Regions from separate parts of the Streptomyces sp. H51 genome, predicted to be linked through region 4. Evidence: riboswitches for the same ligand, from Rfam matches in the RefSeq annotation. Region 4 holds a riboswitch; each other region holds the start of a gene.

Evidence for each region. Region 4 has a riboswitch for cyclic di-AMP ahead of VKA29_RS16070 (transglycosylase SLT domain-containing protein). Riboswitches for the same ligand answer to the same signal wherever they lie in the genome.
Region 1: another riboswitch for cyclic di-AMP. It lies ahead of VKA29_RS00215 (M23 family metallopeptidase); the one in region 4 lies ahead of VKA29_RS16070 (transglycosylase SLT domain-containing protein).
Region 2: another riboswitch for cyclic di-AMP. It lies ahead of VKA29_RS10910 (M23 family metallopeptidase); the one in region 4 lies ahead of VKA29_RS16070 (transglycosylase SLT domain-containing protein).
Region 3: another riboswitch for cyclic di-AMP. It lies ahead of VKA29_RS13635 (LysM peptidoglycan-binding domain-containing M23 family metallopeptidase); the one in region 4 lies ahead of VKA29_RS16070 (transglycosylase SLT domain-containing protein).

What each region holds. Positions count from the first base shown of each region.
Region 1 covers NZ_JAYMHD010000005.1:14,124-21,735, reverse strand. The annotation lists gene VKA29_RS00245 (GAF domain-containing protein) at 1-1,012, opposite strand, end outside; gene VKA29_RS00240 (NADPH-dependent FMN reductase) at 1,373-1,915, shown strand; gene VKA29_RS00235 (GTP cyclohydrolase II) at 1,928-2,581, opposite strand; gene VKA29_RS00230 (MarR family winged helix-turn-helix transcriptional regulator) at 2,794-3,309, opposite strand; gene VKA29_RS00225 (dihydrofolate reductase family protein) at 3,376-4,506, shown strand; tRNA gene VKA29_RS00220 (tRNA-Met) at 4,682-4,755, shown strand; cyclic di-AMP (ydaO/yuaA leader) riboswitch at 5,024-5,181, shown strand; gene VKA29_RS00215 (M23 family metallopeptidase) at 5,193-6,206, shown strand; gene VKA29_RS00210 (PrsW family intramembrane metalloprotease) at 6,379-7,612, opposite strand, start outside.
Region 2 covers NZ_JAYMHD010000038.1:77,179-84,790, forward strand. The annotation lists gene VKA29_RS10895 (DNA topoisomerase IV subunit A) at 1-503, opposite strand, end outside; gene VKA29_RS10900 (M16 family metallopeptidase) at 834-2,222, shown strand; gene VKA29_RS10905 (pitrilysin family protein) at 2,219-3,607, shown strand; cyclic di-AMP (ydaO/yuaA leader) riboswitch at 3,799-3,958, shown strand; gene VKA29_RS10910 (M23 family metallopeptidase) at 3,972-4,736, shown strand; gene VKA29_RS10915 (GntR family transcriptional regulator) at 4,952-5,647, shown strand; gene VKA29_RS10920 (HPr family phosphocarrier protein) at 6,205-6,486, opposite strand; gene VKA29_RS10925 (GNAT family N-acetyltransferase) at 6,675-7,612, shown strand, end outside.
Region 3 covers NZ_JAYMHD010000048.1:1,423-9,034, forward strand. The annotation lists gene dxs (1-deoxy-D-xylulose-5-phosphate synthase) at 1-809, shown strand, start outside; gene VKA29_RS13615 (aspartate aminotransferase family protein) at 806-2,191, shown strand; gene VKA29_RS13620 (helix-turn-helix domain-containing protein) at 2,291-2,920, shown strand; gene VKA29_RS13625 (DUF6126 family protein) at 2,917-3,036, shown strand; gene VKA29_RS13630 (tyrosine-protein phosphatase) at 3,080-3,877, opposite strand; cyclic di-AMP (ydaO/yuaA leader) riboswitch at 4,389-4,567, shown strand; gene VKA29_RS13635 (LysM peptidoglycan-binding domain-containing M23 family metallopeptidase) at 4,572-5,612, shown strand; gene VKA29_RS13640 (SGNH/GDSL hydrolase family protein) at 5,837-6,622, shown strand; gene VKA29_RS13645 (PhzF family phenazine biosynthesis isomerase) at 6,756-7,612, shown strand, end outside.
Region 4 covers NZ_JAYMHD010000050.1:6,790-14,401, reverse strand. The annotation lists gene fahA (fumarylacetoacetase) at 51-1,271, opposite strand; gene VKA29_RS16075 (HAD family hydrolase) at 1,642-2,454, shown strand; gene VKA29_RS16070 (transglycosylase SLT domain-containing protein) at 2,464-2,946, opposite strand; cyclic di-AMP (ydaO/yuaA leader) riboswitch at 2,948-3,121, opposite strand; gene VKA29_RS16065 (polyprenyl synthetase family protein) at 4,022-5,032, shown strand; gene VKA29_RS16060 (DUF2092 domain-containing protein) at 5,399-6,679, shown strand; gene VKA29_RS16055 (ABC transporter ATP-binding protein) at 6,727-7,612, shown strand, end outside.

The DNA.
Region 1 (7,612 bases), on a different contig from region 4:
AGGGGGCGCCGCCGGGTTCGTTGGCCACCTGCAGCACGCCGCGCACCCGCTCGCGGCCGGCGACCGGGACGAAGAAGGCGGGTCCGAGCGGGACGACGGAGGCGCTGCCGCCCGCAATGCGCGAATTGGCGGTCAGGGAATCGCTGCTGACGGTCTGTCCCGTCGCGTAGACCTTCGCCGCCAGGGTGGTGCCGGGCAGCGCCAGGCCCCGCACCCGGTCCGCCGAACGGCCGGCCGCCGCCTCCACGACCAGTTCCTCGCTGTCGCCCACCGGGAGGGCCAGGGTCACCAGGTCCGCGCCGGTCATCTCCCGCACCACGTCGGCCAGCGACCGCAGGGTCCGCGCGGGGTGCTCCCCGGACAGCAGGGCGCGGGTCAGGTCCGCACCGGCCGCGAGCCGGCGTTCGCGGTGCCGGCTCTCGTCGTAGAGGCGGGCGTTGTCGACCGCCACGCCCGCCGCGGCGGCCAGGCTGCGCAGGATCGATTCGTCGTCGGCGTCGAACGGCCGGCCGTTCCGCTTGCCGGCCAGGTATAGGGTGCCGTAGACCTCGCCCCGGGCCTGTACGGCGGAGTCGAGGAAGGTGAGGGAACGCGGTTCGCGGATCAACTGGTCGGCCGACGGGTCGGTCAGCGGGCCCCTCAGCGGGGCGGTCAACGGGTCGGGGAGGTCCTGGCTCTCGGGGCGGGATCCGGTACGCCGGACCGTCGGCTGCTCGTCGCAGTGGGCGCCGCGGTCGACGGTGACGAACTGCCGTATCCGGCCTGCCTCACCCAGGACGCCGAGCGCACCGTACTCGGCGTCGACCAACTCGGCCGCGTACTGCACGATCCGCCGCAGCAGGTCCTCCAGGTCGAGGTCGCCGCTGATCGCGACGACGGCGTCCAGCAGCGTCTGCATCCGGTCGCGGCCGTCCGCAGCCCTCCGGGCGTGGTCTCGCCGCCCGTCCGGCGACGCCCTGCTGGGCAGCCGCCGGGCGAAGCCCTCACTGTTCGTGCCCGACCGGTCGTTCACGGAGCCGCCTCACCTCTCGAACCGGCATACGTCTCCAGCATGCGCAGACAGCCCCACCGGATCGCAACGGCAACGGCAGCGGCAACCGCAACGCACGGTGCCGGGCGGGGGCGGTACCGGTGGCCGCAGGCCGGGCTGTGGCCGCTGCCCCTCTCCTGGGACGGACGTTCCCGCGGGAGCCGCCACGGGCCTTCCTGGTTTCGCCGTCCGGGGACGGACACCGGGGCGGTCCGCATCCATCCGCCTCCCCTGATGTGTGGGAGTCACACTTGTTGTCGGCGGATCGTCCGGGTGGGGGCGTGGTGCGGGGAGGGGGAGGGAGAGGGGTGTGCCGGTCGGTTGCTGCCGTAAGTTGGGCGGGTGTCCTCGCTTCCGTTGATCCTTTTGCTGTCGGGCAGCCTGCGGGCCGGTTCCGGCAACGAGGCCGTGCTGCGCACCGCACAGGCCGTCGCCCCGTCCGTGCCGGTGCGCACGGAGCTGTACGACGGCCTGGCGCGGCTGCCGCACTTCAACCCCGACGACGACCGGGACCCGCTGCCGGCGCCGGTGGCCGGGCTGCGGGCGGCGATCGGCCGGGCGGCCGGGATCCTGGTCTGCACGCCGGAGTACGCCGGAACCCTGCCGGGCTCGTTCAAGAACCTGCTCGACTGGACGGTGGGCGGGACCGAGATCGGCGGCAAGCCGGTCGCCTGGGTCAACGCCGCCGCTCCGGGCCGCGGTGAGGGCGCGCAGGCCACGCTGCGGACGGTGCTGGAGTACACCGGCGCGAGCGTCGTGCCGTCCGCCTGCGTGCGGCTGCCCGTCGACCGGCAGGCGATCGGGGCGGACGGGCTGATCGCCGACCCGGAGACGCGGCGGGAGCTGGAGCGCGTCCTCGGGCTGTTGGCCGACCCGGCCCGCTGAGGGCTGCCGTCCTCAGCCCGCGGTCAGCTCCGTGAGGCTGTCCAACGGCAGCGTGTGCCGCGTCTGGAGAACCTTCGCGCGCAGGTAGCGGACGTTGTGGGCGGTGGTGAACACCCCCGTGGGCACGCGGTCGCGGACGTCGATGCCGAGGGTGCGCAGCTGCTCCGCCTTGTCCGGGTTGTTGGACAGCAGGTCCAGTTCGCCGATGCCGAGGGCGCGCAGCATCTGGGCGGCCGCCGTGTAGTCGCGGGCGTCCTCGGGCAGGCCGAGCGCCGCGTTCGCCTGGTAGGTGTCCAGGCCGTCGTCCTGGAGCGCGTAGGCGTCGAGCTTGTTGTAGAGGCCGATGCCGCGTCCCTCCTGGCGGAGGTAGAGCAGGACGCCGCCGCGGCCGGCGATGCGCTCGACCGCTTCGCGCAGCTGGGGTCCGCAGTCGCAGCGGGCCGAGCCGAAGACGTCGCCGGTCAGGCACTCGGAGTGCAGGCGGACCAGCGGAGGCGTGCCGGGGGCCGGGTCGCCGAGGACCACGGCCACGTGCTCGCGGTCGTCGGCCAGGCCGTGGAAGGTGACCAGGTCGGCGTCGGCGCTGTATCCGTCGTGGAAGCGCAGCGGTACCCGCACGCGGGAGCGCGGCGTGGCGGCGGGGAAGTCGGGGGCGGGGTCGGGCATGCGGGCCTCCGGGGCCGGGGTGGACGGCGCGGACGGGTGCTCTGCTTCCGTGCTCGCGGTTGCACGGGAGGTGTGCTTCAGATTTGAAGCAGATCCGCTGAGGGGACCCTACTCCATGCTTTAAATTTGAATCAACAGCTTTGCGGTGCGGCTCACGACCACGTGGTGCGGCTCACGAACAAGCGGCGCGGCTCACGAACAAGCGGCGCGGCTCAGGAGCAAGGGGAGGAGCGGCGGCGCCACGGGACCTCGTCGGGGGCCGGCCGGGGGGCGTCCTGGCCCTCCAGCGCCCGCGCGATCCCCGTGCAGATGTCCTCCAGCTGTCCCACCTGCTCCTCGGTGAGGTGGTCGAAGAGGGACGCGCGCACCGTCTCGACGTGGCCGGGAGCCGTGCGTTCCAGCACCGCCATGCCCTCGTCGGTCAGTGCGGCGATGCTGCTCCGCTTGTCCCACCTGCAGTTCTCGCGCCGCAGCAGGCCGTCCTTCTCCAGCCGGGTCACCGCGTACGTCAGACGGCTGCGGGTGATCTTCGTCTTCTCCGCGAGGTCGGTCATGCGCAGCCTGTGCTCCGGCGCATCGGAAAGATTCGCGAGGATGGAGTAGTACAGGTGCGGCATGCCGGCGTCCTGCTGGAGCTGCCGGTCGAGCGCGTCCTCCAGGAGGTGCGTCGCCGCGAGGTAAGCGCGCCAGGCGCGCTGCTCGTCCGGGGTGAGCCAGCGGGGTGTCATGCCACCAGTGTAAGTTTGTTTCAAACTTGAACCAGGACCGCCCGCCTCCGAGAGTGAGCGCGCTCGATGCCGCATCCCTACGTCCTGCTGTCCGCCGCCGTCTCCCTGGACGGCTACCTCGACGACACCGGCCCCGAGCGGCTCCTGCTCTCCGGCCCGGCGGACTTCGACCGGGTCGACGAGGTACGTGCTTCCGTCGACGCGATCCTGGTCGGTGCCGGGACGATCCGGGCCGACAACCCGCGGCTGCTGGTCAACTCGGAGCGTCGCCGCGCCGACCGGGTGGCCGCGGGCCGGTCCGCCTACCCGCTCAAGGTCACCGTCAGCGCGTCGGGGGAACTCGATCCGGCGGCGCGGTTCTGGCACACGGGCGGCGAGAAGGTCCTCTACACGACGGACCAGGGCGCCGAGCGGGCCCGCGCGCTGGGGCTCGCCGCCGACATCGTCGCGCTGGGCGACGACGTCGGCTGGCGGCCGCTGCTGCGGCACCTGCACGACGTCCGGGGGGTGCGCCGTCTCATGGTGGAGGGCGGGGGGCTCGTGCACACCCAGCTGCTCCAGCAGGGGCTCGCCGACGAACTGCAGCTCGCGCTGGCGCCGCTGTTCGTGGGCGACCCCGCCGCGCCGCGGCTGTTCGGTCCGGGGGCGTACCAGGGCGGGCGGCTGCGGCTGCTGGAGACGCGGCGGATCGAGGACGTCGTCCTCATGCGGTACGAGCCGACGGCCCCCGGGACCGGGGAGGTCGCCGTGGCCGCCGACCGTCACTGGCTCGCCCTCGCGTGCGAGCTGGCGGCGCTGTGTCCGCCGTCGCGGACGGCGTTCAGCGTGGGGGCGGTGGTGGTGGCCGGTGACGGTACGGAGCTGGCCCGGGGGTACTCCCGGGAGGGGGACGATCCTGTGGTGCACGCGGAGGAGGCGGCTCTGGCGAAACTGGATCCCGCCGATCCCCGGCTCGCCGGCGCCACGGTCTACAGCAGCCTCGAGCCGTGCGCCCGGCGCGCGTCCCGGCCCAAACCGTGCGCGCGGCTGATCCTCGATGCGGGGGTACGGCGGGTGGTGACGGCGTGGCGGGAACCCGACACGTTCGTCGAAAGCGCCGACGGCAGCGGGCTGTTGGCGGGGGAGGGGGCCGACGTGGTCGTGCTGCCGGAGTACGCGGAGCGGGCCCAGGCGCCCAATCGGCATCTGGTGGGGTAGCGGCGGCCCGCGGTGGCGTTGGGGGTGCCTGCGGCGGCCTGTGGCGGTTCGGTGGGGGACCGCGTAGCGCTGGCGGTGGGGGGTGGGTCCCGCCCGTACGCGGCCGACGGCGCGCGGCGCGGAGAAGCGCGTGTGCTTGCCGTCCTGCGCATGGCGTACACTGGTGACACACCGACGCGGGGTGGAGCAGCTCGGTAGCTCGCTGGGCTCATAACCCAGAGGTCGCAGGTTCAAATCCTGTCCCCGCTACTCAAGGCCGACGGCCGGGATCTTCAAAGGTCCCGGCCGTCGGTGTTTTCGTGCGGTCGGTGACTGTCGGTGATGGGTCGGCCGCCGTGCGCAGTGTGGTCCCCGGGTTGCGCGAGGGGTGAACTCGCCCGTTTTTAGGCGGTCATGGGGATGTACGTCCGATGCGGATTCGTTAATGATCAAGCGGAACGGCTTGGAAACGAGCCCCTGCGTCTATTAACGTTCGATAACGCAGCGCGGTCGTCCCAGCCGTCACAAGAGGCGGCTCCGTGCGCACGCGCCGAATCCCGCAAGGGAACCGGGGAACCACCACTCTGGGGTGAATCGCGCGAATACCGCCGTGGGATCACGGTGGATACACGCGCGTAGGAGACCTTCCTGCTCCGAACCCGTCAGCTAACCCGGTAGGCGAGAAGGAAGGAAAGGAGCACGCCCACGTGGCGTCCAACCGGCCTGCCCCGACAGCCCCGTTCCAGCCGAGTGACACCTTCGGCTACGGCAGCTACCGCACCGACGAGGGCCCGTGGGAGGCATGGAACCCCACAGAGGATTCCGTCCGCCCCGTACGCGGCCGGCACCGCGTCTCCAAGCAGCGAGGCGGGGGACTCGCCCGCAGCTCCACGGTCCTGGGCGTCGGTGTCATAGCCGCCGTCGGCGCGGGCGGCATGGCCAGCGCCAACACCGGCAAGCCGCCGGTGTCCATCTCCATGCCCGACCTGCCCTCGGTCGGCTCGCTGATCTCCGACGACGAGCCCGAGCCGCAGGGCTCCGCCACTCCGCTCAGCAGCGTCGGCGTGACCTCCGCGGAGAACACCAAGGACGCCGGCGAGGCGCTGCGCGACCGCATCATGGCGCAGGCCGAGTCGCAGCAGGTCCAGGTCGAGACCAAGACGCAGCGGGCCACCGAGGCCGCCCTCGCCAAGCAGGTCGCCGACGCGGCCGAGCAGGCCGAGAAGGCGGCCGCCGCCAAGGCCGCCGCCGCGAAGGAGAAGGCGGAGGCGGAGGCCAAGAGGAAGGCCGAGGCCGCGCGCCTCGCCGAGCTGGCCAAGCAGTACACGCTGCCGACCTCCTCGTACACCATCACCTCGACCTTCGGTCAGGCCGGCTCCATGTGGTCCTCCGGCTACCACACCGGCCTCGACTTCGCCGCCCCGACCGGCACGCTCATCAAGGCCGTCCACAGCGGGACCATCACCGAGGCCGGCTGGGCGGGGTCGTACGGCTACCGCACGATCCTGACCCTGGACGACGGCACCGAGCTGTGGTTCTGCCACCAGTCGTCGATCAGCGTGAGCGTGGGTCAGAAGGTCAGCACCGGTGACGTCATCGGGCGCGTGGGCGCCACCGGGAACGTGACCGGCCCGCACCTGCACCTCGAGGTTCACGCGGGCGGGCAGGCCAGCGGCATCGACCCGATGGCCTGGCTGCGCGGCAAGGGACTCAACCCCTGATCTCTCCCTGATCCCCGGCGGTCCTGACGGCAAACCCCCCGACGTCAGGACTGCCGGTCAGGCGTGCCCGGGAACTCCGGGAACACCGCCGGCGGAGCGTCGGCGACCGGCGACGACGCGGCGGATGCGCGTGCCAGGGCCCGCGCCGCCGGGAAGATCCGAACGACAGGGCCTAGGAGCGGTACGGGTTGTACGCGGGGTTCGCGGGATGCCCGTACGCCGGCCAGGGCGCTGCGACGACCGGCACCGGGGGAGCCGTCACCCGGGCCGCGTGGTCCAGGGCCGGCCGCGCGATCTCGCGCCGCCACCACAGCTCGGCCAGCAACTCCCGTTCCCGTACGACGAAGTCGGCGTCCGCGCGTCCGCGCCGTCCCCGGTGCCGCAGGAACGCCAGCGACGTCGCGTACGCCTCGTACTCGGCCACCGTCCGCCCGGCCGGCTTGCCGAAGCGGTGTCGGGCGTAGTCGCGGGCCGTCCGCCGCGCCCGCATGGAACCGAGCGCGTACGGCTCGGCCGGCGTCAGCCAGCCGGCGAGGACGTACGGCGGCAGTTCCTCGCGCACGGTCCGCAGTTCGCGCTGCCGCGTCCAGATGACCAGCCACGTCAGCAGCCCGAACGCGGGCACCATGAAGGCCGCGTACACCGCGAAGAACCCGAACTCGCCGAACGTCGCCGAGCCGTTCCACAGTGCGTGCATGCCCATGGCGAGCAGCAGCCCGGAGAGCGGGACGAGCACTCGCCGGACGTGCTGCCGTTCCGCCGAGAGGGCGGCCACGCCGAACCCGATGCCGGTCAGGACGGTGAACAGGGGGTGCGCGAACGGCGACATGACGACGCGGACGAAGAAGGTCGCCGCGGTGACGGAGGCGATGCCGCTGTCGCCGGTGAGCCGGTCGGTGCCGAAGGCGGTGCCGAGGTAGAGGATGTTCTCGGTGAACGCGAAGCCGGTGGCGGTGATCCCGGCTATGACCACCCCGTCGACGATGCCCGTGAAGTCCCGTCTGCGGAAAAGGAACACCAGCAGCACGGCCGCGGCCTTCGCGGACTCCTCGACGACCGGCGCTATGACCGTCGCGCCGAGGGTGTCCGCGCTCGCCGGGTCCGCGGTCGACGTCGCTATCCATCGGGTCGCGAAGCTGTTGGCGACGATCGCTATCAGCGCCGCCGCGCAGGCGCCCCACGCGAAGGCGAACACCAGGTTGCGCCACGGGCCGGGGGCGACCCGGTCGAGCCAGCGGAAGGCGGCCACCAGGAGCGGAACCGGCAGCACGGCGAGGCCCAGCCCGACCAGGAACCCCTCGGTGCCGGTCTGTTCGCGCACCAGGGCGAGGATGACGAGCCCGGAGAGCGCGAGCAGGGTGCTGAGCGCGCCGTAGCGCACCCACTTGCGCTGCCACCAGTGCGCG
Region 2 (7,612 bases), on a different contig from region 4:
GGTTCCTGCTCCTGGCCGTCGTAGTTGGGCGCGAAGTCGACGGTGTCCTCGTCGATCGACTCGGTCATCAGGCTGGTCGCCGCGGCCTGACGGCACTCCGTGTACCGCATGGCGGCCGGCGGGTCGTCGTTGCCCAGCGAGCCGAAGTTGCCGTGGCCGTCGACCAGCGGAACGCGCATGGAGAAGGGCTGGGCCATGCGCACCAGCGCGTCGTAGATCGACGCGTCGCCGTGCGGGTGCAGCTTGCCCATGACCTCGCCCACCACGCGGGCGCACTTCACATAGCCGCGGTCGGGGCGCAGGCCCATCTCGTTCATCTGGTAGACGATGCGGCGGTGCACCGGCTTCAGGCCGTCCCGGGCGTCCGGCAGGGCCCGGGAATAGATGACCGAGTACGCGTACTCGAGGAAGGAGCCCTGCATCTCGTCGACAACGTCGATGTCGAGGATCCGCTCCTCGAACGCGTCGTCGGGCGGCGGGGTCTTCGTGCTGCGGCGGGCCATCGCTGCCGGCTCCTCCTGGTATCTGTCGCTCGCTTGCGGGGCTGCGCGTAGCCGCCCCTGCGGCTCACTCGTGCTGGAGCGTTTGACGGGATCTGACGCGGACCATTGTGGACCGCGGCACTGACAGCCTGCGCCGGGACCCGGTGCCGGCGGTCCGGCCGACACCCCGTGCCGCGCCGACGCGGCTGCCCGCAGGCTAACGCGATCCGCTGTGGGCGTACGCCGTCCGGGAACTTCGCCCCGGCTCCGCCCGCTTGCATACAGTGGCAGGACCGGCAGGAAAACCGCGATGCAGGCACCGCATCCGCGATCGAAGGGACGTACATGCCCATGGGTCACACGGCCACAGACCAGGCAGGCTCCGGGGGCCTGACAGCGACCGAGCACCGCCTGGCCAACGGGCTGCGCGTGGTGCTCTCCGAGGACCACCTGACCCCGGTCGCGGCGGTGTGCCTCTGGTACGACGTCGGCTCGCGCCACGAGGTCAAGGGCCGTACCGGCCTGGCTCACCTCTTCGAGCACCTGATGTTCCAGGGCTCGGCGCAGGTGCGGGGCAACGGCCACTTCGAGCTGGTGCAGGGCGCCGGCGGCTCGCTCAACGGCACCACGAGCTTCGAGCGCACCAACTACTTCGAGACCATGCCCGCCCACCAGCTGGAGCTCGCCCTCTGGCTGGAGGCCGACCGCATGGGCTCCCTGCTCGCCGCCCTGGACGAGGAGTCCATGGAGAACCAGCGGGACGTCGTCAAGAACGAGCGCCGCCAGCGCTACGACAACGTGCCCTACGGCACCGCCTTCGAGAAGCTGACCGGCATGGCCTACCCGGACGGCCACCCCTACCACCACACCCCGATCGGCTCGATGGCCGACCTGGACGCGGCGACCCTGGAGGACGCGCGCGCGTTCTTCCGCACCTACTACGCGCCGAACAACGCCGTCCTGTCGGTCGTCGGCGACATCGACCCCGAGCAGACGCTCGCCTGGATCGAGAAGTACTTCGGATCCATCCCGGCACACGACGGCAAGCCCGCGCCCCGCGACGGCACGCTGCCCGACGTCATCGGCGAGCAGCTGCGCGAGGTCGTCGAGGAGGAGGTGCCGGCCCGCGCCCTGATGGCGGCCTACCGGCTGCCGCACGACGGCACGCGCGAGTGCGACGCCGCCGACCTGGCGCTCACCGTCCTCGGCGGCGGCGAGTCCTCCCGCCTGTACAACCGCCTCGTCCGGCGCGACCGTACGGCCGTCGCGGCCGGCTTCGGCCTGCTGCGGCTCGCCGGGGCGCCCTCCCTGGGCTGGCTCGACGTGAAGACCTCCGGCGACGTCGAGGTGCCGGTCATCGAGGCCGCCATCGACGAGGAGCTCGCCCGGTTCGCCGAGGAGGGCCCTACGGCCGAGGAGATGGAGCGCGCCCAGGCCCAGTTGGAGCGCGAGTGGCTGGACCGGCTCGGCACGGTCGCCGGCCGCGCCGACGAACTGTGCCGGTACGCCGTCCTCTTCGGCGACCCGCAGCTCGCCCTGACCGCCGTGCGGCGCGTGCTCGACGTGACGGCCGAGGAGGTGCGGGACGCCGCCAGGGCGCGCCTGCGCCCCGACAACCGCGCGGTGCTCGTCTACGAGCCCGTCGCCGCCGAGGTCGCGGAGGCCGCGGACCCGCCCGAGGACCCGGAGGCCGAGGCCACCGTGGAAGGCACCGACGTCAACGAGGAGGCGGCCAAGTGACCGAGCTCGCCACGATGGAGTTCCACCCCCGGCCCCGCGCGGGCGAGGCCAGGCCCTGGGCGTTCCCGGCCCCCGAGCGCGGCACGCTCGACAACGGGCTGACGGTGCTGCACTGCCACCGCCCCGGCCAGCAGGTCGTCGCCGTGGAGGTGCTCCTGGACGCCCCCCTGGACGCCGAGCCGGCCGGCTTCGACGGCGTCGCCACGATCATGGCCCGCGCCTTCTCCGAGGGCACCGACAAGCACTCCGCCGAGGAGTTCGCCGCCGAGCTGGAGCGCTGCGGCGCCACCCTCGACGCGCACGCCGACCACCCCGGCGTCCGCCTGAGCCTGGAGGTGCCGGTCTCCCGCCTGGCCAAGGCGCTCGGTCTGGTGGCCGACGCCCTGCGGGCGCCCGCCTTCGCCGACAGCGAGGTCGAGCGGCTGGTGCGCAACCGCCTCGACGAGATCCCGCACGAGCTGGCCAGCCCCGCCCGGCGCGCCGCCAAGGAACTGTCGAAGGAACTCTTCGCGGCGGACTCGCGGATGTCGCGCCCGCGCCAGGGCACCGAGGACACCGTCTCCGACATCGACTCCGCGGCCGTACGCGCCTTCTACGAGAAGCACGTCCGCCCCGTGACCGCCACCGCCGTGGTCGTCGGCGACCTCACCGGCATCGACCTCGACGCCCTGCTCGGCGACACCCTCGGCTCCTGGACCGGCCCGGCGGCCGAGCCGCGCCCGGTGCCGCCGGTGATCGCCGACGACACCGGCCGCGTCGTCATCGTCGACCGTCCCGGCGCCGTCCAGACCCAGCTGCTCATCGGCCGGGTCGGACCCGACCGGCACGACCGTGTGTGGCCCGCGCAGGTGCTCGGCACCTACTGCCTGGGCGGCACCCTCACCTCCCGCCTGGACCGCGTGCTGCGGGAGGAGAAGGGCTACACCTACGGCGTGCGCGCCTTCGCCCAGGTGCTGCGGTCCGCGCCGGACGGTTCGGGCGCCGCGATGCTCGCCATCAGCGGCTCCGTGGACACCCCGAACACCGGCCCCGCGCTGCACGACCTGTGGACGGTGCTGCGCACCCTGGCGGCGGAGGGCCTGACCGACGCGGAGCGTGACGTCGCCGTGCAGAACCTCGTCGGCGTCGCGCCGCTGAAGTACGAGACCGCGGCCGCCGTGGCGAGCACGCTGGCCGACCAGGTCGAGCAGCACCTGCCGGACGACTTCCAGGCGACGCTGTACCGGCGGCTCGCCGAGACCGGCACCGTGGAGGCCACGGCGGCGGCCGTGAGCGCGTTCCCGGTGGACCGCCTGGTGACCGTCCTCGTCGGTGACGCGTCCCGGATCAAGGAGCCCGTCGAGGCCCTCGGCATCGGCGAAGTGACCGTCGTGCCCGCCGAGTAGCCGCACCCGCGGGCGGGGGCCCCGGTGACCGACGGGTCACCGGGGCGCTCTTGTGCCCGAATTGAGGCGGAGGCTGCCCGTCTGCCCTGTGGCATGCGCTACAAAAGCGGTCTTCCGTTTGGGGATGGAGAGGCGGCCCGTTTAGCGTCTTCCGGGCTGTTCGTCAGGCAGTGCGCCGCACCCGCGGCACCGGACAGCCATCGCCGAGTCCCCGTACGGCGCGAGCCAGGGGAGCCGGGGACCCACGTCCCTGGGGTGAATCGGACGCCCGCGCCGCGGCGAGGGGGCCCGTAGGAGACCTTCCTGCTCCGAACCCGTCAGCTAACCCGGCAGGCGAGAGGGAAGGAAAGGACCAGCCACACACATGGCGTTCACCTGCGCCACCGGCAAGCACCGCCGCCCCAGCCGTCTCAGGAGCACCACCGCGCGCGCGGCGGGCATGGCGACCCTCGCGACCACCGGTGTCGTCGGCGCTCTGGCCGCCCCGGCGCTCGCCGCCGACAACACGGTCGAGCGGACCGGCCTGCTCCCCGTCGTCAGCCTCGGCGACGCGGTCGCCGAGAAGATCGACGCCCAGGCGGAGGCCCAGCAGCAGGCCGCCGAGGACGCCGCGATCGAGAAGGCCGCCGAGCGGGCCGCGCGCGAGAAGGCCGCCGCGCTGGCCGCGCAGGAGCGCGAGGCCAAGGCGCGCGCCGCCCGCGAGGCCGAGCGCGAGCGCCTCAACGCGTTCACGTCGCCGATCGCGCACTCGTACGTCTCCACCGGCTACCGCACCGGCGGCTCCGTGTGGTCCTCCGGCAGCCACACGGGAATCGACTTCCACGCCGCGAGCGGCACGGCGGTGCACGCCGCCGGAGCCGGCACGGTCGTCGAGGCCGGCTGGGGCGGGGCGTACGGCAACCAGGTCGTGATCAGGATGGCCGACGGCATGTACACCCAGTACGGCCACCTGTCGTCCATCGCCGTCTCGGTGGGCCAGACGGTGGCCCCGGGACAGCGGATCGGCCTGTCCGGCGCCACCGGCAACGTGACCGGACCCCACCTGCACTTCGAGGTCCGCACCACCCCCGAGTACGGCTCGGACGTCGACCCGCTCGCCTACCTGCGCAGGCACGGCGTGAACCTCTGAGGACGGATCACCGGTCCGCCGCAACTCCGCTCCGACCCGAGCCCCGGCCCACCGGCCGGGGCTTTCGGCGTTCCGTCTCCCCGGCCGTCCGGCCCGTTGACCAAAAAATATCCCTGGATTCCGGCCCGCCGTCGGAAATTCCGGCCCATTGCATTAGAGTCACTGAACACACGTCAATCGTCGACGTTTCACGGGGATTAATGCGGAGGTCGGTCATGCGCATTCCCGCGCACTCGGTGTGCACGGCCATTCGGGACGACATCGTCGCGGGTGTCCACGAGCGCGGCGGCCGGCTCACCGAGGAAGTCCTCGCCCGCCGCTACGGCGTCTCCCGCGTCCCCGTCCGCGAGGCCCTGCGCACGCTGGAGGCGGAGGGCTTCGTGGTGACCCGGCGGCACGCGGGCGCGTGCGTCGCCGAGCCGACCGAGCAGGAGGCCGCCGACCTGCTGGAGATGCGCGTGCTGCTGGAGCCGCTGGGCGCCGCGCGGGCCGCCCAGCGGCGCACCGAGGCCCACCTGAAGGTGCTGCGCGGCCTGGTCAGGCTGGGTCAGGAGCGCGCCAGGAGGGGCAACAGCGACGACCTGCGCTCGCTGGGCGGCTGGTTCCACGAGACGCTCGCCCAGGCCTCCCGCAGCCCCGCGCTGACCTCGATGCTGACCCAGCTGCGCCAGAAGATCTCCTGGATGTACGCCGTGGACGCGCCGGCCGACCCGATGGAGTCCTGGGCGGAGCACGGGGCGATCGTCGACGCGGTGGCACGCGGCGACGGTGAGCGCGCGCGGGCGGTCACGGCGCTGCACACCGAGCGCTCCACCACCGCGCACCGGCTGCGCTTCGGCGGCGGGGCGGACCGCGCCGACCGTGTGAGGAACTCGCAACATCCCGTAAACATGTCTGGCCTGCGGTATTAACATGCGCGCCGTATACAAAGAGCAGATATTCAGCCGGGCTCTATTTCTGCTGCCCTTTTCCGTGCGCGCCGTGAATTCCCGCCCGCGCGCCTTCCGCATGTCCGCGTGACGAATACCGCCATCCGATCAGCCGCCATCCGATCACCCGCCATTGCGTCCGGCCTCCGGCCCGTGAACGACAATTCCACGGACCCGCCGACTTCACGCGCGCCCGCCCCACGCCAGGGGCACCCGCCCGTTCCGCGGCGAAGCCGCCCGGATCCGGCCCGCACCACGCTCGCACCACGCCCGGGACTGCCCGGGACCGCCCGCGCTCGGTCCGCGAGCCGGCGAGTCGCACGCACCCGGCTCGGGGGAGAGGGCGGCACAGCCGCACACCGGCGGGGGATGGTGGAACCGCCCCGGCCCGTCCTGTGCCACGGCGGCGCCGCCCGTACCCGCCCCGTCCCACGACGAAGCCGCTCCCGCCCCGCGCTACGGCGAATCGGCCCCCGCCCCACGACGAAGCCGCGCCGCCCCCTGCGGGGTGACGCGGCTCCGTGTGGTCCTGGCGGGGGTCAGACGGTCTCGGGGAGTTCCTCGAGGCCCTCGGAGACCAGCTTCGCCAGCCGGTCGAGGGCGACGTCGGCCCCGTCGGCGTCGGAGGCGAGGACGACCTCCTGGCCGCCCTCGGCGCCCAGACTCAGGACGGCCAGCATGGACGCCGCGTTGACGGGGTCGCCGTCGGCCTTGGCGATCGTGACCGGGACGCCGGTGGCCGCGGCGGCTCGGACGAAGATGGAGGCGGGGCGGGCGTGGAGGCCCTCTGCCCAGCCGATGTTGACGCGGCGCTCAGCCATGTGATGCTGCCCTTCGATTCTCAGGGTTGTCTAGACCAGTTTCCCACACCGGGGAGCGTGCCAGGAGGGGGCGTCCGACCCTTCCCGGAGTGACCTTCGGACCGCGGCCTCGGCCCGACCGTCCTCCTCGGCGGTTCACCACAGAGTGCCTCGCGCCGTCGTCGGAAGCGAGCCGTACTCTGGGGCCCATGCAGACCTCGCCGGACCGGCACGAATACCCCGACCACTGGGAGGCCGACGTCGTGCTGCGCGACGGCGGCACCGCGCGCATCCGCCCCATCACCGCGGACGACGCGGATCGCCTGGTCAGCTTCTACGAGCACGTGTCGGACGAGTCGAAGTACTACCGCTTCTTCGCGCCCTACCCGCGACTGTCCGCCAAGGACGTCCACCGCTTCACGCACCACGACTTTGTGGACCGGGTGGGACTCGCGGCCACTGTCGGCGGCGAGTTCATCGCCACCGTACGCTACGACCGCATCGGCGCCGACGGCGCGCCCGCCACCTCCCCCGCGGACGAGGCCGAGGTCGCCTTCCTGGTCCAGGACGCCCACCACGGGCGCGGCGTCGCCTCCGCCCTGCTCGAGCACGTCGCCGCCGTCGCCCGCGAGCGCGGCATCCGCCGGTTCGTCGCCGAGGTGCTGCCCGCCAACACCAAGATGATCAAGGTGTTCACGGACGCCGGGTACACGCAGCAGCGCAGCTTCGAGGACGGCGTCGTGCACCTGGAGTTCGACATCGAGCCCACCGACCGCTCCCTGGCCGTGCAGCGCGCCCGTGAGCAGCGCGCCGAGGCGCGGTCGGTGCGGCGGCTGCTGGTGCCCGGCGCGGTCGCCGTCGTCGGTGTCGGCCGCACCCCGGGAGGCGTCGGACGCGGCATCCTCGACAACATCCGGGACGCCGGGTACACGGGCGCGCTGCACGCCGTGAACAGGGCCTTCGCCGCGGACCAGAAGGAGTTCGACGGGATCCCCGCCCACCGCTCGGTGCGGGAGATCGAGGGGCCGGTCGACCTGGCGGTCGTCGCCGTGCCCGCCGAGCACGTCCCCGACGTCGTCGCCGAGTGCGGCGAGCACGGCGTGCAGGGGCTGGTCGTGGTCTCCGCCGGGTACGCCGAGAGCGGTCC
Region 3 (7,612 bases), on a different contig from region 4:
CGGTCTCCGCGGCCGGACTGGCGACCGGCGGGCTGCACCCGGTGGTCGCCGTCTACGCCACCTTCCTCAACCGTGCCTTCGACCAGCTCCTGATGGACGTGGCACTGCACCGCTGCGGGGTCACCTTCGTGCTGGACCGGGCCGGTGTCACGGGCGTGGACGGTGCTTCCCACAACGGCATGTGGGACATGTCCGTCCTCCAGGTGGTACCCGGACTGCGCATCGCCGCCCCGCGCGACGCCGACCAGCTGCGCGCCCAGCTGCGTGAGGCGGTCGCCGTCGACGACGCGCCGACCCTGGTCCGGTTCCCGAAGGAGTCGGTCGGACCGCGGATCCCGGCGGTCGACCGGGTGGGCGGCATGGACGTGCTGCACCGCGCGGACCGGCCCGAGGTGCTGCTGGTCGCGGTCGGCGTCATGGCGCCGGTCTGCCTCCAGGCGGCGGAGCTGCTCCAGGCGCGCGGCATCGGGTGCACGGTGGTGGACCCCCGGTGGGTCAAGCCGGTCGATCCGGCGCTGCCGGGGCTCGCCGCCGCACACCGCCTGGTGGCCGTCGTGGAGGACAACAGCCGCGCGGCCGGCGTCGGGTCCGCGGTGGCGCTGGCCCTCGGCGACGCCGAAGTCGACGTACCGGTGCGGAGGTTCGGGATTCCGGAGCAGTTCCTCGCGCACGCCAGGCGTGCCGAGGTGCTGGCCGACATCGGGCTCACGCCGGTGGAGGTGGCCGGGCGGATCAGCGCGAGCCTGGCCGCCAAGGAAGCCGCCGCCGACCCGGCGGGGGCCGCCCCAGTCAAGGAGAGGGCTGAATGAGCAAGGAGTTCGACCTCGGCGCACTCCTGGCCGAGCGCGGAGCCGAGCGCTACGAGCTGCACACCAGGTACCTCAACCACCAGCTCCCGCGCATGCTGCACACCATCGGCTTCGACAAGGTCTACGAGCGCGGCGAGGGCGCGTACTTCTGGGACGCGGACGGCAACGACTACCTGGACATGCTCGCCGGGTTCGGGGTGATGGGCCTGGGCCGCCATCATCCGGTGGTCCGCAAGGCGCTGCACGACGTCCTCGACGCCTCGCTCGCCGACCTCACCCGCTTCGACTGCCAGCCGCTGCCCGGGCTGCTGGCCGAGAAGCTCCTCGCGCACAGCCCGCACCTGGACCGGGTGTTCTTCGGCAACAGCGGCACGGAGGCGGTCGAGGGCGCGCTGAAGTTCGCCCGCTACGCCACCGGCAGGCCCAGGGTGCTGTACTGCGAGCACGCCTTCCACGGGCTGACGACGGGCTCGCTGTCGGTCAACGGCGAGACCGGCTTCCGGGACGGCTTCGCCCCGCTGCTGCCCGACACCGCCGTCCCCCTCGGCGACCTCGACGCCCTGGCGCGGGAGCTGAGCAAGGGCGACGTCGCCGCCCTGATCGTGGAGCCGGTCCAGGGCAAGGGCGTGTACGAGGCCCCGCCCGGCTACCTGCGGGCCGCGCAGGAACTGCTGCGCCGGCACAAGGCGCTGCTCATCGCCGACGAGGTGCAGACCGGCCTCGGCCGGACCGGCGACTTCTACGCCTACCAGCACGAGGAGGGCGTCGAGCCGGACCTGGTGTGCGTGGCCAAGGCGCTGTCGGGCGGGTACGTGCCCGTCGGGGCGACGCTCGGCAAGGACTGGATCTTCAAGAAGGTCTACTCGTCGATGGACCGCGTCCTCGTCCACTCGGCGAGCTTCGGGGCCAACGCCCAGGCCATGGCGGCCGGGCTGGCCGTGCTGTCGGTCATGGAGAACGAGCAGATCGTCGCCAACGCCCGGATGACGGGCGACCGCCTGAGGTCCCGGCTCGCGGCGCTGACCGACAAGTACGAGCTGCTCGCCGACGTCCGCGGCCGCGGGCTGATGATCGGCATCGAGTTCGGCCGGCCCAGGTCGCTGAAGCTGCGCAGCCGGTGGGCCATGCTGCAGGCCGCCCGCAAGGGGCTGTTCGCGCAGATGGTCGTCGTTCCGCTGCTGCAGCGCCACCGCGTCCTCACCCAGGTCTCCGGCGACCACCTGGAGGTCATCAAGCTGATCCCGCCGCTGATCATCGGCGAGCCGGAGGTGGACCGGTTCGTGGCCGCCTTCACGGAGGTGATGGACGAGGCGCACAATGGAGGCGGGCTGATGTGGGACTTCGGCAAGACGTTGATCAAACAGGCCGTCGCCAACCGCTAGCCCGGCCGCCGGTCGAGCAGTCCCTGCCACCGGCCGAGCACTCTTTGCCTCTGAGGCAAGAAATTTGCCCCAGAGGTAAAGCTGCGGCTCAATGGGGGTATGAGCTCCCCGGAAGCCGAGTTCGAGCAGCCGGCGGGACCGGTGGCAGATCTGCCCGCCGTCGCGCCGCAGCTCCGCGCCCTGCGCCGCCGCGCCTCCCTCACCCTGGAGGCCGCGGCCCGCGCGGCCGGACTGTCCCCGGCCCACCTCTCCCGGCTGGAGACCGGGCAGCGGCAGCCCTCGCTGCCGGTCCTCCTCGGGCTCGCCCGCATCTACGGTACGACGGTCTCCGAGCTGCTCGGCGAGACGGTCGCCGACCGTAACGCCGTGGTGCGCGCCGTCGACATGGAACCCACCGCCGCGGGTGGCTGGACCTACTGGCAGGCCGGCGCCTCCGGCCGGGGCATGCAGGCCCTGCGGGTCCACGCGCCGTACGGCACCCAGGGCGACATCGTGCGCGTGCATCCCGGGGAGGAGTGGCTGTACGTCCTCACGGGGCGGCTGTGGCTGCGCCTCGGGGACGCCACACACCGGCTCGGTCCCGGCGACAGCGCGCACTTCGACTCGCTGACGCCGCACCGCATCGCGGCGCTGGACCCCGAAGGGGTCGAGCTGCTGTTCGTCCACACCCTGTTGCAGAGTCCCACGGCCGCGCTGTGCCTGGGCCCGACCATCGGAGACATGCCATGAGCAATTACGAGGAGAAGTTCCCGCGCTCCCTGTGGATCCGCCTCATCATCTACATCGCGGCGGGCCACCTCTTCGCGGGCTTCATCTACCTGCTGTTCTCGGTGGGCGCCAAGTAGCCCGCCGCGTCCTGGGCGGCAGCCCGCCGCGTCCTCGGCGGCGTCAGTCGAGCAGGCGCTCGCGCAGCCGCTCCCGGACCGCCGGAGTGACGCCGAGTCCCTGCGCCAGGTAGGGCTCGACGCCGCCCCACGTCTCCTCGATGGTCTCGAAGGCCGCCGCCAGGTACTCCTCGCGCGCCTCGAACAGCGGGCTGAGCAGCTCCATGACCTCGGGGGAGTAGGCCGAGGCCGAGCTGTCGCCGCGCTGCACCCGGTAGCGGCGGTGCTTGGCGTTCGACTCCAGGTAGTCGGCGAAGATCGCATCCCGCTCCACGCCCACGGCGAGCAGCGTCACGGCGACGGACAGGCCCGCGCGGTCCTTGCCCGCGGCGCAGTGCATCAGTGCGGGCACGCTGTCCTCGGCCAGCGCGCGCAGCACGCGCGTGTGCTCGCCGGTGCGCTCCTTGATGAGCAGGCGGTAGGAGCCGATCATGCGGCCGGCCGCCTTGCCGCCCCCGAGTATCTCGCGCAGCTGGTCGAGGTCTCCGTGCCGGACCATCTTCCAGAACTCGGCGCCGTCCGCCGGGTCGCTCAGCGGCAGGTTCACATTGCGCACGCCCGGCAGCTCGACGTCCGGGCCCTCCAGCTTCTGGTCCGCCGCGTTGCGGAAGTCGAAGACCGTGTGCAGCCCCAGCGAGGCGAGGAAGGCGGCGTCCTCCGCGGTGGCGTGCGCGAGGTGGCCGCTGCGGAACAGCACTCCGTGGCGCACCCGTCGTCCGTCCACCGTCGGCAGGCCTCCCACGTCGCGGAAGTTGCGGACTCCTGCCAGCTCGGGCTCGGTCGACGGAATCTGCTGCGTCACGGGGGCTCCTCCCAGCCGTCCCCGCCGGCGCTGCTCGTCGACGGGCACCTCCTTGACGATACGACACGCACACCCCCGCTCAGCAGGGGTGTGCGGACTGCCCCCTGGGAGTCCATGGCGATTCCGTGGCGAGTCGGTGGCGAGAGTGCACGAATGCCGCGAAACGATTCATGTGTCCCGAAGGTGTTTCCCTGCCGCATCGCCCTTGTCTGAGTCTTCTGTCCGAATTGGCGCTTTGGGTGGATTTCATTCCAACTCGCTCCGGAATGAGGAATGCTGGCGCGAGGTCGCGTGAGCATCGTCATATCGGTCACCGTGAGTCGCCCGTCATGTTCACGTAATGCGTGGTGCTTTTCAAGGAATTTGGCTGCTGGAGCCGGCTCGGAATCGACGGAGGGTGACCGCGGATTCCGGTAAGGGATCAAGGGAAACGTGCGCCTGGCGCGACCTCTTGCTTGTCCCTTCGTGTCGTGGTCGCTTACGTTCGCCACGCAATCCGGGCGGACGCCGAATCCTGCCGCCGCCCGGAATCCCGCACACTCACCCGTGCACGGCAGGAGCGGGGGACCCACAGGTAGAACCGCCTGTCCGGTCTCCGGAACAGGCTTGGGGTCAAGTCGCGCCCACAACGCGGCCGGACATCTCCAGTCCGCACCCGACAGCTCACCTCGCAGGCGCCGGAGAGGAATTCGTCATGCCCGCGAAGGGTAAGCACCGCCGCCCCAAGTCCCAGCGCTTCACCCGCTCCATCGCCGTCGCCGGAACCGGCGGCGCCGCCCTCGCCCTCCCCCTGCTGGGGGCCACCGGCGCCCACGCCGACACCGGGCAGCCGGTTTCGCAGAAGACCGTGCGGTCCCTTTCCGGCGCCGAGAAGACGGCGGCCGAGGGGAAGAAGGCCGCGAAGGGGAAGGCCGCGAACAGTGCGCGGGTGCGGACCTATTCGGTGCGCGAGGGCGACTGCCTCTCGAAGATCGCCGAGGAGCGGGGCGTCCGCGGCGGCTGGAAGAAGCTGTACGCGGACAACCGCCAGGCCGTCGGCGACGACCCGTCGCTGATCCACCCCGGCCTGAAGCTCGTCATCGGCAAGAAGGCCACGAGCGGCGCCACCAAGTCGTCGTCCTCCTCGTCGTCCTCGTCGTCCTCTTCGTCGTCTTCATCGCCTTCGTCCTCTTCGCCGTCTTCGTCGGCCTCTTCGTCGGCCTCTTCGTCTTCGTCCTCCTCTTCGGCTCCCGCGCCTTCCGCCGGCTCCCCGTCCTCCTCCTCCGACGCGTCCTCCGCGCAGCAGGCGACGGTCACCCAGGCCGCCGAGTCCACCGGCACCTCCAGCGGTTACACCCTCCCGGTAGCCGGGTCCGGCGTCGGCACCGGATACCGCGTCGCGGGCAGCATGTGGTCCAGCGGCTACCACACCGGCATCGACTTCGTCGTGCCGACCGGCACCTCGCTGAAGGCCGTGGGCGCCGGCACGGTCGTCTCCGCGGGCTGGGGCGGCGCCTACGGCAACCAGGTCGTCATCCAGCTGGCCGACGGCTACTACGCCCAGTACGCACACCTCTCGCAGCTCTCCGTCTCGGCCGGCCAGACCGTCACCGCCGGCCAGCAGATCGGCCTCTCCGGCGCGACCGGCAACGTGACCGGCCCGCACCTGCACTTCGAGATCCGCACCACGCCGAACTACGGCTCCGACGTGGACCCGGTCGGCTACCTCCGCTCCAAGGGCGTCGCCGTCGGCTGACGGCTCCCCGACCGCCCGGCACGCCGCCGAGGGCCGGACCCCGATCCCCGGGTCCGGCCCTCGGCCGTCGCCGGGCGCGAGGACGGCTTATTCCGGGTTTGGCGAACAATTTAGGCGTGGCTTATCTCACCGTTCGTCAAGCCCTCCCTACGGTCGCGTAGGTCACATTGAACGGTGAATCATGACCTGCTGTGGCAGACGATTCGAAGAGTGACAGCAGATCAGTGATCGGGTCGTACGTCGCGGTGGGGGACAGCTTCACCGAGGGCGTCGGCGACCCGGGTCCCGGCGGGGCGTTCGTCGGCTGGGCGGACCGGTTCGCGGTGCTCCTCGCCGACCGGCGGCCCGAGGGCGACTTCACGTACACGAACCTCGCCGTGCGCGGCAGGCTGCTCGACCAGATCGTGGCCGAGCAGGTCCCGCAGGCCGTCGAACTCGCCCCGGACCTGGTGTCCTTCTGCGCGGGTGGCAACGACATCCTCCGGCCCGGCACCGACCCCGACGAGGTCGCCGAACGCTTCGAGCGGGCGGTCGCACGGCTCACCGAGGCCGTCGGCACCGTCATGGTGACGACGGGCTTCGACACCCGTGGCGTGCCGGTGCTCAAGCGCCTGCGCGGCAAGATCGCCACCTACAACGGCCATGTGCGGGCCATCGCCGACCGCTACGGCTGTCCCGTGCTGGACCTGTGGTCCCTGAAGTCCATCCAGGACCGCCGGGCCTGGGACCACGACCGGCTCCACCTCTCACCCGAGGGGCACACGCGGGTGGCGCTGCGGGCCGGGCAGGTCCTCGGCGTGGAGGTGCCGGCCGACCCCGAGCAGGCCTGGCCGCCGCTCCCGCCGCGCGGCACCCTCGAGATCCGGCGGGACGACGTGCAGTGGGCGCGCGAGTACCTGGTGCCCTGGATCGGCCGGCGCCTGCGGGGTGAGTCGTCCGGCGACCACGTCCAGGCGAAGGGGATGCTGTCCCCGTACGACATCAAACTGCGGATCGAGTCGGTCGCCTGACCCGGCGCTCCGGCGCGTCCCGGGCACGCGCCGCCGACCGGCGACTCCGTACGCAGTACCCCGTCACTCGGTACCCCGTATTCCGTACGGCCGGCCGGGAACAGCCGGTCGGCGGGCGGTGTTCTGCCCGTACATGACGACGAGCGACGCCACCGCGACGGGTGTGCTGCACTACACCGCCTTCTCCGACGACCCCGCCGGGGGCAACCCGGCCGGGGTCGTCCTCGACGCGAGCGGTCTCGGCGACGCCGCCATGCTCGCCGTCGCCGCCGAGGTCGGCTACTCGGAGACCGCGTTCCTGACCCCCGGTCCACAGCGGCCCGGCACCGACCCCGGACGGGTCTTCACCGTGCGGTACTTCAGCCCCAGGGCGGAGGTGCCGTTCTGCGGGCACGCCACGGTCGCGGCCGCCGTCGCCCTCGCCGAGCGGACCGGGCCCGGCGAGCTGCTGTTCGTGACGCAGGCCGGCGACGTCCCGGTGTCGGTGGCGGCCGGGCCGTCCGGCGCCCTGCGCGCGACCCTGACCAGCGTCGAGCCGTACGTCGCCGACGCGGCCGCCGACGACGTCGCCGAGGCCCTGGCCGCCCTGGACTGGCCCGCCGCCGACCTGGACCCGGCGCTGCCGCCGCGCATCGCCTTCGCGGGCGCCCGGCACCTGGTGCTGGCGGCGGCCGGCCGCGCCCGACTGGCCGCCCTGGACTACGACTTCGAGCGCCTCACCGCCCTGATGAACCGTCTGGACCTGACCACTCTGCAACTGGTCTGGCGGGAGCGCGAGGACGTCTTCCACGTCCGCGACCCGTTCCCCGTCGGCGGTGTGGTGGAGGACCCCGCCACCGGTGCGGCCGCCGCCGCGCTGGGCGCCTACCTGCGCACCCTCGGCGCGGTCGCCCCCGAGGCCCGCCTCACCCTCCATCAGGGCCATGACCTGGGGCGGCCGTCCACGCTCACGGTCGACCTGCGGGACGGGGACCCGCGCGTCCGGGTGAG
Region 4 (7,612 bases):
GCACGCCGGGCCGTCGTACCCCGGGGCCGCGTCGTCCCGGCCCCGCCGGATCACCGCCGGGGCACTACCCTCCCCGTCACCTCGCCGAGGCCCACCCGGACCCCGCCGGGGCCGGGCGCCCACGCCGACAGCGTCACCACGTCCCCGTCCTCCAGGAACGTCCGCTTGCCGTCGGGGAGTTCGAGCGGTTCCCGCCCGTTCCAGGTCAGCTCCAGCAGCGACCCGCGCTGCGACGGCTCGGCCCCGCTCACCGTGCCGGAGCCGTACAGGTCGCCGGTCCGCAGCGAGGCCCCGTTGACGGTCATGTGCGCCAGTTGCTGCGCGGCCGTCCAGTACATGGTGGAGAAGGGGGGCTCGGAGACGACGTGACCGTTGATCGCGACGGAGATCCTCAGGTCGTAGCCGCCCGGCTCCTCCACGGAGCCGGAGTCGTCCAGGTAGGGCAGCAGCGGGTGCGTGCGCTCGGGCGGTGCCAGCCGGGCCTCCTCCAGCGCCTCCAGCGGGGTGATCCACGCCGACACCGAGGTGGCGAAGGACTTGCCGAGGAACGGGCCGAGGGGGACGTACTCCCAGGCCTGGATGTCGCGCGCCGACCAGTCGTTGAGCAGGCACAGCCCGAAGACGTGGTCGCGGAAGTCGCCGAGGGCCACCGGCCGGCCCATCCGCGACTCCACGCCCACCACGAAGCCGACCTCGGCCTCGATGTCCAGCCGGACGGACGGTCCGAAGACGGGCGCCGCGTCGCTCGGGGCCTTGCGCTGCCCCGACGGGCGGACGACGTCCGTGCCGGAGACGACCACCGTTCCGGACCGGCCGTGGTAGCCGATCGGGAGGTGCTTCCAGTTGGGGGTCAGCGAGTCGGCGGCGTCGGGGCGGAAGATCTGCCCGACGTTCCGGGCGTGGTTCTCGGAGGCGTAGAAGTCGACGTAGTCGGCGACCTCGAAGGGGAGGTGCAGGGTCACCGCGGACAGCGGGTGCAGGAACCGTTCGACCGTCTCCCGGTGGGCGGGCACGGTCACCCACGCCGTCAGCGCGCGCCGTACGTCCGACCAGGCGGTGCGGCCCGCGGCGAGGAGCGGGTTCAGCGAGGGCCGCGCGAGCAGGGAGGCGTACGGGGAACCGAGCGCCACCGCCGCCGCGCCCGCGTCGAGGACGTGGTCGCCGAGGCGGACGCCAACGGTCCGTTCGGCGGATCCCTCGGGCGAGAAGACGCCGTAGGGAAGGTTGTGCGGGCCGAAGGGGTCGCCCTCGGGGACATCGAAGGGGGGCATGGGTGCTGCCTCACTCTCACCATGTGTCGCGTGCCGTCATGGGGCCGCGCGTACCGTCATGTGGCCGGGCCACACGTTACGGCCGAGTCGCCTGTCTTGGGCAGTTGTCCTGGACGGTGTCCAACAAGTCGGCAATGTCGGGGTTCGTCGTGTCGGAGGTGTCGATTCCGGGCTGATCCAACCGACGGCAGTCATCGGCGCCGGACCCTTCGGCCTGTCCACAGCCGCCCCCGGTGAAGCGGGCGCGGTGAAGCGGGCGCGGTGAGCCGGGTGCGGTGAAGCCGGTGCGGTGTGCCGGGTTCGGCGCGGGCTCCGCAACCGCCGTGCGGGCGCGGTGAGTAGGCGCGGCGCCCGACCGTATTCTCTGATCATGGCCGCACCCACCGCATACGCACTCGTCGCCACCGACCTGGACGGCACCCTGCTCCGAAGCGACGACACGCTCTCCGACCGTTCCCTCGCCGCGCTCGCGCGGGCGGCGGAGGCCGGCGCCCGGCACCTCGTCGTCACGGGCCGGCCGGCGCCGCGCGTACGGCCGTTGCTGGACGCCCTCGGCGGTGGCGGGCTGGCGGTGTGCGCGCAGGGCGCGCAGGTCTACGACGCCGCGGCGGACCGCCTGCTGTGGTCCGTCACCCTGGACAGGGAACTGGCCGAGACCGCGCTCGGGAAGATAGAGGCCGAGGTGGGGGAGGTGTACGCGGCCGTCGACCAGGACGGCGTCGACGGGCTCACGCTCATCGAGCCCGGCTACCTCATGCCGCACCCCACCCTGCCCGCCGTGCGGGTCGGCCGGCGCGGCGATCTGTGGAGCGCGCCGATCAGCAAGGTGCTGCTGCGTCACCCCCGCCTGAGCGACGACGAGTTGACGGAGACCGCGCGCGCGGTGGTCGGTCCCCTCGCCACGGTCACCATGTCGGGACCCGGCACCGTCGAGCTCCAGCCGTGCGGGGTCACCAAGGCGACCGGCCTCGCGCTGGCCGCCGAACACCTCGGTCTGGGCCCGCACCAGACGATCGCCTTCGGGGACATGCCCAACGACATCCCCATGTTCGACTGGGCCGCCCACGGCGTCGCCATGGCCAACGCCCACCCCGAACTCCGCGCCGTCGCCGACGAGATCACCCTGTCGAACGAGGACGACGGCATCGCCGTCGTCCTCGAGCGGCTGTTCTCCGGGGCCTGACAGCCGCGCCTAGTAGGCGCCGTAGACGTTGTCGATCGAACCGTAGCGCTTGGCCGCGTAGTTGCAGGCGGCGGTGATGTTCGCGATCGGGTCGTAGGGGTCGTACGAGGTGCCGGGCACGTGGTAGGCGGCGAAGGTCGGGTCGATGACCTGCAGCAGGCCCTTGGAGGGGGTGCCGGCGGCGGCGTTCGAGTCCCAGTTGTTGATCGCCCTCGGGTTGCCCGAGGACTCGCGTATGACGTTGCGGTAGATGCCGTTGTACGAGCCCGGGATGCCGTGCTGTGCCATGACGCTGAGGGAGGCCCGGATCCAGCCGTCGAGGTTGTCGGGGTAGCCCAGCGAGGCGGCGGTGACGGTGGTCGAGGTGGCCGCGGACGCCTCGGTCGCGCCGACGAGCGGCAGGGCGAGCACGGCGAGGCCCGTGCCGGCGACGGCGAGTTTGCGGACGAGACGGGAGTTTCTGACGCGGGGGTGCCGGGTGACTGCAGACATGACGGTTCCTCTCCGGCGCCTGCGAGGTGAGCTGTCGGGTTCGGGCGGGAGATGCCCGGCCGCCTCGCCCTGCGGCGACGCGACTTCACCCCCAGCCGTCCCGGGACGGTGCCCGGTCCGGCGACTTACCTGGTTCCCCCGCTCCTGCCGTGCGTGAGTTCGTCGATGGCTGTTCCCGGGCGGCGGCAGGATTCGGCGTCCGCCCGACAGGCCGGGAACGTATGCGAGAGCACATGTCCGGAACAAGTGGCCGTTTCGTATGCCGGGCTTTTTGACCTTGATGCGGGGTGTATGGGGTGCTTGATCCTTTGCAGTAGCCAAGGGCCAAATGGGCGGCGGGGAACGGGATGTGAGGGTGTGGCGCGCGGGCGGCGGTGCGGGGGTGGGCGTGAGCCAACTCACGGGCATTCACAAGTGCGGCAAAACGGTCAATGGGGCCAACTCGGTTGCAATGGGCCGCCCGTGGGTCGGGGTGGCGCCATGTGGGCGGACTGCCGCCCGGCGGTGGGCGCGGTGGAGGGTCGGCGGGCGGCCAGGTGGCGGCCAGGGGTGGCCAGGGGCGGCTCGGTGGGGGCCTGTGGGGGCGCCTGGGGCGGTTCGACGGACGGCCCGCGGGTGGCACGCCGGGCGTGGTCGGGTGCGTGGTGGTTCGGCCGACGGCCGGCAGCCGACGGCCGGCAGCCGGCAGCCGGCCGTCGGCGGCCAGCGGGTGGCGGGTGGCGGGTGGTGGCGGGTGGTCGCCGGGTGGGCGGCGCCCTCCCGTGCCGCCCGGATCGTCTTGCGTGCCCACGTCAGAAGGCCCCTGGTGTGGGCGCCGCGCGGACGCCGTCCGACCGCCGATCCTCGGCGCACGCTTCCCCTGTCGGCCGATCCTCGGCCGATTGGGTAAGTCAGTAAATGTCTGTTCATATCTGGTGATCGAAAACATACCGGCCGTGATCCGATACCGCCCGTGCTGGACGGGTGGGCGGCATGGGTGATCGAAAGCCGACCGGATACGCTGACTTAGTGGGGGCAGCGACCTATCGACAAACCGTGTGATCGCCAGCAGACACCAGCAGACAGGAGACCCCTCGTGACCGTCGTCGGGCCATTCGGGCTGAGCGTGCGGGACCAGGCTCTGGAAGCCGATGTCCAGGCCGGATTGGCGGCTGTCGAGGAGGGACTGCTCGAAGCCACCAAGAGTGAGGTCCCCTTCATCACGGAGGCCGCCCAGCACCTGGTGCGGGCAGGCGGAAAGCGGTTCCGCCCGCTCCTCGTGATGCTCGCCGCCCGGTTCGGTGACCCGTACGCGCCGGGGATCGTGCCGTCGGCCGTGGTCGTGGAGCTGACCCACCTCGCGACCCTCTACCACGACGACGTCATGGACGAGGCGGCGGTGCGGCGTGGCGTGGACAGCGCGAACACGCGCTGGGGCAACTCGGTGGCGGTCCTCACCGGCGACTTCCTGTTCGCCCGCGCCTCGCACATCCTGGCCGACCTGGGGCCCGAGGCGGTCCGGGTGCAGGCCGAGGCGTTCGAGCGGCTGGTCACCGGGCAGATCCTGGAGACCGCGGGCCCGCAGGACGGCCGGGACCCGGTCGAGCACTACCTCGACGTCCTGGGCGGCAAGACGGGGTCGCTGGTGGCCGTGTCCTGCCGGTTCGGCGCGATGATGTCCGGCGCCGACGAGACGGTCGTCGACGTGCTCACCCAGTACGGGGAGCGGCTCGGCGTCGCCTTCCAGCTGGCCGACGACGTGCTGGACATCGCCTCCGACTCGCACGAGTCCGGCAAGACCCCGGGCACGGACCTGCGGGAGGGTGTCGCGACGCTGCCCGTGCTGCGGCTGCGGGAGCGGGCGGCCCGGCTGGGGCTCGCCGAGGACATCGCCCTGTGCGAGCTGCTGGACTCCGACCTGAGCGACGACGCGCGGCACGCCCGGGCGCTGGCGGGGCTGCGGGCGCATCCCGCGCTGGAGCAGGCGCGGCGTGACACCGTGCGGTACGCGGAGGACGCCAGGGCGGCCCTCGCGCCGCTCCCGGAATGCGACGCGAAGGCGGCGCTGGTGCAGCTGTGCGACGCGGTGGTGCACCGCGCCGGGTGACGCGCCCGACGGCCTGGTTCTGCCCGGTTCCGTCCGGTTCGGTGGAGTGAAGTCCGGCCGGTCCGGATTCGCCCTCGTGGGAGTGAAGTTCGGTCGGTCCTGATTCGCCCCATGTCGGAATCGTTCGGCGGATGGCGTACGTCATGCCCCCGAGCCGGACCCCTACGGGTAGGCGGACGTGCCGCCCTCTCGTGTCATACCCCAGGCGTACTCGGAGTTGGCTCCGCGGTCTGACGCTTCCTGACGGGTCATTTGGTCAGATGGAGACCACGGAAAACACCAATCCTCACCGATTCGGGTGAGAATGGCGGCTCGGGGTGAATCGTGAGTGGAGCAGCCGCCGCCGACGACGGAGGTAAGGCACACATGGCACCGTACGGATCCGACGACAGCACGATCGCCGGGGAGTCCGACGACCTGCGCGCGGGACGGCGCAAGGCCGCGCGGTACGTCGTCCCGGTCGCGGTCGTGGGGGTGGCGGCGGCGACCATCGGGCTCGTCCCCGCGCTCGCCGACTCCGGGGACCCCGATCTGCCGAAGATCAGCGCGCAGCAACTCATCGAGAAGATCGCGAAGTCGGACGTCCAGCAGCTGTCCGGCACAGTGAAGATCAGCACGGACCTGGGGCTGCCCGACTTCGGCGGGCTGGAGAGCTCGCTGGCCTCCGGCGCCTCCGGGTCCGGTGGCGACGGCTCCTCCGCGGACCCGTCCACCAAGCTTCCCGAACTGGCGTCCGGCACCCACACCCTGCGCGTGGCGGCCGACGGCCCCGAGAAGCAGAAGCTGTCCCTGCTGGAGAACGCGGCCGAGTACAGCCTCATCCGCAACGGCAAGGACGTGTGGGGCTACGACAGCAAGTCGAACGAGGTCTACCACGCGACCGACTCCGCACCGGGCTCCGGTTCCGGCGGCGCGGCGCGCGAGCAGCGGCGGGAAGACCTGCCCGCCACGCCGAAGGACCTCACCGAGGAAGCCCTGAAGGCGGTCGACGACACGACCTCGGTGACCGTCGAGGGCACCGCACAGGTCGCCGGCCGGGACGCCTACCGCCTGGTCGTCAAGCCGAAGCAGTCCGGCTCGACCGTCGGGCAGATCACCGTCGCCGTGGACGCGAAGACCGGGATGCCGCTGAAGTTCACGCTGACGCCCGCGAGCGGCGGCGCCGCGGTGGTCGACGCCGGCTTCACCCAGGTCAGCTTCGCCGCGCCGACGGCGTCCACCTTCGACTTCACGCCCCCCAAGGGCGCGAAGATCACCGAGGGCGGCACGACCGGGCACGCCCGGAAGGGCGACGACGCCACCGAGGGCCTCGGCCGGGACTCCGGTCCGGGCTTCGGCCAGGGCTTCGGTCCGGGCTTCGGTCAGGGGTTCGACCAGGGCTCCGACGGGGTGAACGTCATCGGCGAGGGCTGGAACTCCGTCGCCGTCTTCGACACCGGCGGCCAGGGCGTTCCGTCCGGCTCCGGGGCCGACGGCGCCTTCGGTGGCTTCCTCGACTCGCTCGGCGACAAGGTGTCCGGCAGCTTCGGCTCGGGCACGGTCTTCAAGACCCGTCTGATCAACGCCCTGGTCACCGACGACGGCAAGGTCTACGTCGGCGCCGTGACCAAGGACGCGCTGCTGAAGGCCGCCGGCGAGGGGAAGTAACCCGCACGGAGCGACCACCGTACGGGCACGACGGATCGGGGGAGCCGATGGAGGAGACGTCAGCCACGGAGCCGGACGCGCGGGGCGCGGGTGACGGCGTCATCGTCACCCGCGCGCTCACCAAGCGCTACCGCGGTGGGCAGCTCGCCGTCGACGGGCTGGACCTGACCGTCCCGGCGGGCAGCGTCTTCGGCTTCCTCGGTCCGAACGGCTCCGGCAAGACCACCACCATCCGCATGCTGATGGGTCTGATCGAGCCGACGTCGGGCACGGCGCACGTCCTCGGGCGCCCCATGCCGCGCGCCGCGCGCGCCGTGCTCCCGCACGTCGGGGCCCTCATCGAGGGTCCGGCCCTGTACGGGTTCCTCTCCGGCCGCGACAACCTGCTGCGCTACGACGCCGCCGACCCGACCGCCGACCCGCGCACCCGGCGCGCGCGTGTCGCGGCGGCGCTGGACCGGGTGGGGCTGACGACGGCGGCCGGCAAGAAGGCCACGGCCTACTCGCTGGGCATGAAGCAGCGGCTCGGCCTCGCCGCCGCGCTGCTGCGTCCCCGCAGGCTGCTGGTGCTGGACGAGCCGACCAACGGCCTCGACCCGCAGGGCATGCGGGAGATCCGTTCCCTGGTGCGGGAGCTGGCGTCGGACGGCACCACCGTCTTCCTCTCCTCCCACCTCCTCGACGAGATCGAGCAGGTCTGCACGCACGCAGCGGTCATGGCGCAGGGCCGCCTCGTCACGCAGGGCAAGGTGGCCGACCTGGCGGCGGGGACGCGCGGCCGCCTGGTGGTGACCACGCCCGACCCCCAGGACGCGGCCCGGGTACTGAAGGAACAGGGCGCCGGCGACGTCGTCGTGGCCGACGACCGGGTCACCGCCGAGCCGCCGGACCGCGACCTGGCCGAGGTCAACGCCGCGCTGGTGACGGCCGGCG